Regions from separate parts of the Streptomyces sp. NPDC049954 genome, predicted to be linked through region 1. Evidence: riboswitches for the same ligand, from Rfam matches in the RefSeq annotation. Region 1 holds a riboswitch; each other region holds the start of a gene.
The links. A riboswitch is a leader RNA that binds a small molecule or an ion and turns the genes downstream of it on or off. The one in region 1 is predicted to bind cobalamin.

Region 1 (2,191 bases):
GGTGTTACCGGGCTCGGCGGTCTGGTTCGCGGTGCGGTTGGAGTGGTCCTTGAAGGTGATCCAGCCCTGGCCGGTCTGCGCGAGGGTGCGCATCATGCGCCCGTACAGTTCGCGGGCCGGCAGCGTCCTGCGCGCCAGACCGGCCGCCTCCGCCCCGCGGTACGCGGTCTCGAACTCCTCGCCCCACAGGTCCGTCAGCTCGGGGACGTCGGCCGGGGAGAACAGCGACCACTCGGCGTCCTCGGCGACCCGGCGCATGAACTCGTCCGGGATCCAGTGCGCGAGGTTGAGGTGGTGGGTGCGGCGCTGGTCCTCACCCGTGTTGTCGCGCAGCTCCAGGAACTCCTCGATGTCGGAGTGCCAGGTCTCCAGGTAGACCGCGGCGGCGCCCTTGCGCCGGCCGCCCTGGTTGACCGCCGCGACCGAGGAGTCCAGCGTCTTCAGGAACGGCACGATGCCGTTCGAGTGCCCGTTGGTGCCCCGGATCAGCGAACCGCGGCTGCGGATACGGGAGTACGCGATGCCGATGCCGCCCGCGTGCTTGGACAGCCGGGCCACCTGGAGGTAGCGCTCGTAGATCGAGTCCAGCTCGTCCTTCGGCGAGTCCAGCAGGTAGCACGAGGACATCTGCGGGTGCTGCGTACCGGAGTTGAAGAGCGTGGGGGAGGAGGGCAGGTAGTCGAGGCGGCTCATCAGGCGGTACAGCGAGGCCACCTCGTCCACGGCCGCCGCCGACTCGTCCGCCGCCAGGCCCGAGGCCACTCGCAGCATGAAGAACTGCGGGGTCTCGATCACCTTGCGGGTCAGGGGGTGGCGCAGCAGGTAGCGGCTGTAGAGGGTGCGCAGCCCGAAGTAGCCGAAGCGGTCGTCGCCCTCCAGGTCGATCAGCGCGTTCAGCCGCTCGGCGTGCAGCTCGGTGAACCGCGCCGTGCTGTCACCGATCAGGCCCTCGCGGTGGCCGACGGCGACCGACTCGGCGTAGGTGTACGAGCCCTGGCTCCGGGCCTCCTCGGTGATGCCGAGGGTCAGCAGCCGGGCGGCGAGCCGCGAGTAGGCGGGGTCCTCCGAGATGAGACCGGCGGCGGCCTCGGTCGCCAGTTCGCGCAGCTCCGCCTCGTCGGCGTGGGCGCTGCGGCCGCGCAGGGCGGCGGCGGCGACCCGGCCGGGGTCGGTGTCGGGGAGATCGGCGGTGAGATTCGTCAGGGTCCGCAACAAGGCGGTTCCCGGAAGATCCTGCTCGGCCGTGACCGCTGAAGCGGGATCTGCTGGCGCGATGGTCACTGTGTGGCTCTCCCTCGCTCGGCTGTGGACCGGCGGGGGGCAGCGGGGAGCGGCGCACGGGCCCGGGCAGGGCGGGGCGACACATCCACCGGCCCACTCCGCGAGGCCCGGACGTCTGGGCGCCAGGGCCGGTCGGCCCTTGGCGCGCTGTCGGCAGGTCCTCGGACTCGGGCGTGCAAAAGGCGCACCACACACCGTTGCGGGACAGTTCCGGATTCGCACCGGATTTCCCTGCGGCGACAGCGAGACTGAGCATACATGTGGGGTGGGTGGGCTGAGAGAGACCCCAGATGTTGTGTCGGGAGGCGTGAAGGTCACGTACCGGCCAAGCGTTGTGGAGTGCCGACAAGGGGGCGTTCCCCGGCCCGCGCAGCGGCCCGACCCGAGGTGCCCGCGCGGTGTGCGGGCTCCACAAGCGGCCCCCGCCGGGGCCCCCGAAAACTGATTCCGCCGGGACGGCCCGTCCCGGCCCGGCGGCCTGAGCGAACGCCGGACGGGCCCGGAGGAGGAACCGTTCGCTCCTCTTCCGGGCCCGTCCGGCCGGGGGTCGGTGACCTGTCGCGGTTCGTTGCGCCGGGACCGGTGACCTGTTCCGGTTCGTTGCGCCGGGGGTCAGTGGCCGGCCGGCGCTCCCGCCGTCGCGGGCGGCAGTTCCTCCTGCACGCCCGGGTCGCCCGCGTCCACGACGTAGTCCGAGGGAACCGTCTCGTCGATGCCGTCCGGGGCCTTCAGGGCCCGCAGGACGACCGTGAGGACCAGCGTGACGACCAGGTTCAGCACGATGGCCGTCACGCCGATGTAGCCGATCTGGCCGAGCCCGGGAATCTCCTTCGAGGAGCCCCCGAAGTGGTCCTGGGTGGGGCTGGCCACGGTCCAGGCCGCCCACGTCCCGTACGCCATGCCGACCGCC
Region 2 (2,191 bases), on a different contig from region 1:
CGCAAGGTCGCCGACAACGTCATCGCGAGCCTGCTGCACCAGCCGATGCGGCCCTACGTCCACAAGGACCTCGGGCTCGTCGTCGACCTCGGCGGCACCGACGCCGTCTCCCGCCCGCTCGGCGTCAACCTGCGCGGACTGCCCGCCGAGGCGGTGGCCAGGGGCTACCACTGGTCGGCGCTGCGCACCGGCCCCGCCAAGACCCGTGTCATGACGAACTGGTTGCTCAACGCGGTGGCGGGGGACGACTTCGTCCGCACCGGCTTCCTGTCGGAGAAGTCCGGGACCCTGCGCGAGTTCGAGCACACCGACGTCTACCTGACTCCGGAGCAGATCCGCGAGCACACCGCCTCCCTGCACGGCGTGCACTGAGCGCGCTCCCAGCCCGGGACGGCAATGGGGGGCGGGGCGGGCGGGTCCAACCGCCCGCCCCGCCCCTTCGTGGGCTCAGCCGCTCAGACCAGCGCGGGAATGGACCGCGGCCGGCCTTCGGCGTCGATCGCGACGAAGGTGAGCCGCGCCGTCGCGACCTCCGTCACCGGGCCGGAGAAGTTCCACCGCTCGGCCGTCACCCGCACCGCCACGTCCATCGAGGTCCGCCCCGCGCGCTCCAGCGTCGCCTCGGCGCTCAGCAGGTCGCCCGCGCGCACCGGCGCGAGAAAGGTCATCCGGTTCACGGACGCGGTCACCGCCGGGCCCTCCGCATGCCGGCCGGCCGAGGCCGCCGCCGTGTCGTCGATCAGCTTCATCACGACACCTCCGTGGATGGTCCCGTACAGGTTGGTGTCGTGTTCGCTCATGATGTGCTTGAGCATCACCTGGGACTCAGCAGGGGTCTTGCTGTCCCGGACGGCGGCCGGGGGGTTTCCGGCGGACTGCACAGTCACGTCAACTCTCCTTCGCGAGCGGCGTTCTCGGACCCGGCGCCGCGGACGGGAGGACTTGAGGGGCGACGGCCCGCGCCAGGACGGACCCGGCCGCACGGAAACGGCTCGCACCCCGCGGCCGCCCTCGCGCGCACACCGGGATCACCGCGGGCGCCCACGGCGCCCACGGGCAGCGGCAGGTCTTCGGACTCGCGAGCACACACGCCGTACGCCCTTGTACGAAACGGGGCGGGCGGGCACCTACTGGCCGTCGCTTCCCGGGCCCGGCCGGGGCCCAGTGCGGGGGACGGCGGTCGTTCTCGCTCACCGCTGCGGGGCAGTCCCGGACTCCCACCGGGTTCCCTCTTGCGACGCGCCCCGTCCCTGAAGGTCAGGGGGCGAACCAACTGCTCGCCCAGCCTAACCCGCGTCACCCGTTTGATCGATCATCCGTGGCCCCGGTGCACGTGAACTCGGCAACACCGATCGCCGGCCGGCCCCCCTGCGACCAGCGGCGGAACCATTCGCTCACGCTCAGCGAGCGCGAGACCGCGGCCGCCGGCCGGGCCGTCCGGGGGTGCCCGCGGGCACCAGGTGCCGTGCGTGCGAGCATGGCGCGCTGTGCGTACGAGACAGCAGCCGGGCCCGCCGGCCGAGGCGGACGGGGAGGACTGGGGCGACCGGCCGGGGGACACCGCCCTGACCCTGCGCATACCGCGCGCCGATCCCCTGGTGACGGCCGGCTTCCCCGCTCACGTCACCCTCCTGTACCCCTTCGTCCACGAGAGCCGGCTCGGCCCCTGGGCCCGGCGCGCACTCGCCCGCCTGTGCCGCGCGCACCCCGCCTTCGACCTCGGCTTCGCACGGTTCGGACGCTACCCGGGGGTGCTCTACCTGGAGCCCGAACCGCACGACCCGGTGCTCGCCCTGCGCGCGGCGCTCAGGGAACGCTGGCCCGAGGCGGTGCCCTACCGGGGGATCTTCGGGCCCCAGGGGCTGCCTCCCCACCTCACCCTCGCCAACCACGAAGGTCCCGAGACGTACATGTCGGCGTACGACGCGCTGGAGCGGCGCTACGCGGGAGAGCTGCCGTTCCACACCCGCGTGAGCGCGGTCCACCTCATCGTGCGGCGCGAGGGGGCCTGGCAGGACGCGGACGTGCTGCCGCTGGGACCGTAAGGCGCGGGCGCGGCCCGGCGCCGTCCGCTCACGGGTAGAGGTCGCGCCGGTAGGTCGCCGGATCCTCCAGCGCGTCCAGCAGCAGGGCCGCGAGGTCCGCGTACGTCGTGCGCGGGGCGGGGGAGCGGTGCGGGGAGAAAGGGGTA
Region 3 (2,191 bases), on a different contig from region 1:
GCGACCGTCATCCTCGCCTCCTCGCACCTCGGCTTCTCCCTCTCGACGACGCAGGCGTGCTCGGGCTCCGTGATGGGCGCGGGCCTCGGCCGCAAGGGCGGCGTGGTCCGCTGGTCGACCGCGAGCCGGATGGCCGTCGCCTGGGTGCTGACCCTGCCGGCCGCCGCCGTCGTCGGCGCGGGCGCGGAGTTCCTGACCCGCCAGGGCGCCTGGGGGGTCGCGCTGACCGCGGCCCTGCTGATCGCGGCCGGCGGCTACATCTGGATGCTGTCGCGCCGCAAGCCGGTCAGCCACCACGACGTGGGCGCGGGAACCCCCGCTGCCGCCGCCGGGACCTCCGGGGTGGTCACCCAGGCCGTGGCCGCCGTGACCCCGCCGCCGGCCGGCGCCCTGAGCGTCCCGGTGCAGCCGACGGCGGCCGGGGCCCCCGACACCCTGACCGCGACCATCGACGCCCCCGTCCCGCTCGCCGACCGCCCCACCGAGCGCGCCGGATCGGGCGCGGCCTGAGCCCGCTTCGGCGGACCGGCCAGAAAGGACCTCGCACATGAACATCGACTGGGCCGCGCTCGGTTCCGTCTTCGGCGTGAGCCTCGGGATCACCGTGGCGCTGGTGGGCGCGTTCGCGCTCGGCATCGCGGGCCTCTCGCGCGCCTCGCAGACCAGGCGCGCGACGGCCACCGGCACGGCTCCCGCCGCGGCGGCGCCCGCGGGCGGGACGGGCGGTGGCGCGCCGGCTCTCCTGCGCACCGGTGCCTTCGCGTGCTTCGCGCTGTGCCTGGCGGCCGTCGCGTACGGGATCTACGTCATCGTCGCCTGAGCCAGGCACGAGCCCTCGGCGCGGAGGGCGAGGGAGGGGCGGGCGGCCGTGCGGGCCGTCCGCCCCTCCGGCGTCCGCGGTCCCGGCGCCGCACCCCGTCGCCGCACCCCGGCGCCGTTTCGCTGCGGCGCAGGTCGGAGGCGGTGTGGGTCTCGGCACATGTCCGATTTTGACGTCAAGTGACAGTTGACGGGTGTTCTCCGGGCGTGGTGGACTGCCGGGGCCCCTTCGGCAGCAGCAGAGGAAGCCCGGTGCGAATCCGGCGCGGTCCCGCCACTGTGAGCGCAGAGCACGTCTCTTCGTGAGTCAGGAACTCTCGCTGCCGGACTCCTTCGAACCAGGGCGCGGACCCTGAGTGAGGACACCCGCATGTTCGGCAGCCGCCGTCCCGCTCCGCCCGGAGCCTTCCGTCTCCCGTCCACCGCACGAGGTGTGACGGCGGACTGACGCCATGCGTGCCGAACGTGTTCTCACGGCCGGCGCCACCGCCGGTCTGCTCGGCGACCTGCTCCTCGGTGATCCCCGGCGCGGCCATCCGGTCGCGCTGTTCGGGCGTGCGGCCTCGGCCGCGGAGCGGGTCCTGTGGCGCGACCACCGGGGCGCCGGAGCCGTCCACACCGCGCTGTGCGCCGGAGGTGCGACCGCCCTCGGGGCGCTCGCCGCGCGCTCCGTACGCCACTGTCCCGCCGTCTCCTTCGCCCTGACCGCCGCCGCGACCTGGGCCGTCGTGGGCGGCACCTCGCTGGGCCGGGAGGCCCGCGCGATCGGTGCCGCTCTCGCGGCCGGCGAGGTGGAGAGGGCGCGGGCGCGCCTGCCGCACCTGTGCGGACGCGATCCGCGGTCCCTCGACGCGGACGGGATCGCGCGCGCCGTCGTGGAGTCCGTCGCCGAGAACACCTCCGACGCCGTGGTCGGCGCCCTGGTGTGGGGCGCGGCGGCCGGGGTGCCGGGGCTGCTGGGTTTCCGCGCGGTCAACACGCTGGACGCGATGGTGGGTCACCGCTCCCCGCGCCACCGCCGTTTCGGCTGGTCGGCGGCGCGTCTTGACGATGTCGTCGGCTGGCCGGGGGCGCGGCTGACGGCGGGCCTCGCGGCCTTGTCGGGCGGCCGGCCGCGCGCCGCGCTCACCGCCGTACGCGAGGACGCGCACCGCCACCCGAGCCCCAACGCGGGCCCGGTGGAGGCCGCGTTCGCGGGGGCGCTCGGCGTGCGGCTGGGCGGGACCCTCGCGTACGGCGGGCGGGTCGAGCACCGGCCGGTGCTGAACGGGAGGGGGCGGCCGGTCGCGGTCGCCGACATCGAGCGCGCCGTACGGCTGTCGCGGCGGGTCACCTGGCTGTCCCTGGCGGCCTGCGCCGCGGCGCGTACCGG

Region 2: linked by a shared signal. The riboswitch ahead of AB0J21_RS22055 (acyl-CoA thioesterase) and the one ahead of AB0J21_RS26110 (ribonucleoside-diphosphate reductase subunit alpha) in region 1 are both predicted to bind cobalamin.
Region 3: linked by a shared signal. The riboswitch ahead of AB0J21_RS12235 (cobalamin biosynthesis protein) and the one ahead of AB0J21_RS26110 (ribonucleoside-diphosphate reductase subunit alpha) in region 1 are both predicted to bind cobalamin.

What each region holds. Positions count from the first base shown of each region.
Region 1 covers NZ_JBFALS010000012.1:185,120-187,310, reverse strand. The annotation lists gene AB0J21_RS26110 (ribonucleoside-diphosphate reductase subunit alpha) at 1-1,281, opposite strand, end outside; cobalamin riboswitch at 1,416-1,549, opposite strand; gene mctP (monocarboxylate uptake permease MctP) at 1,894-2,191, opposite strand, start outside.
Region 2 covers NZ_JBFALS010000009.1:156,580-158,770, forward strand. The annotation lists gene AB0J21_RS22050 (NAD(P)/FAD-dependent oxidoreductase) at 1-372, shown strand, start outside; gene AB0J21_RS22055 (acyl-CoA thioesterase) at 456-887, opposite strand; cobalamin riboswitch at 1,065-1,234, opposite strand; gene AB0J21_RS22060 (2'-5' RNA ligase family protein) at 1,488-2,045, shown strand; gene AB0J21_RS22065 (NAD(P)H-binding protein) at 2,074-2,191, opposite strand, start outside.
Region 3 covers NZ_JBFALS010000005.1:52,290-54,480, forward strand. The annotation lists gene AB0J21_RS12225 (inorganic phosphate transporter) at 1-510, shown strand, start outside; gene AB0J21_RS12230 (hypothetical protein) at 548-820, shown strand; cobalamin riboswitch at 1,013-1,157, shown strand; gene AB0J21_RS12235 (cobalamin biosynthesis protein) at 1,272-2,191, shown strand, end outside.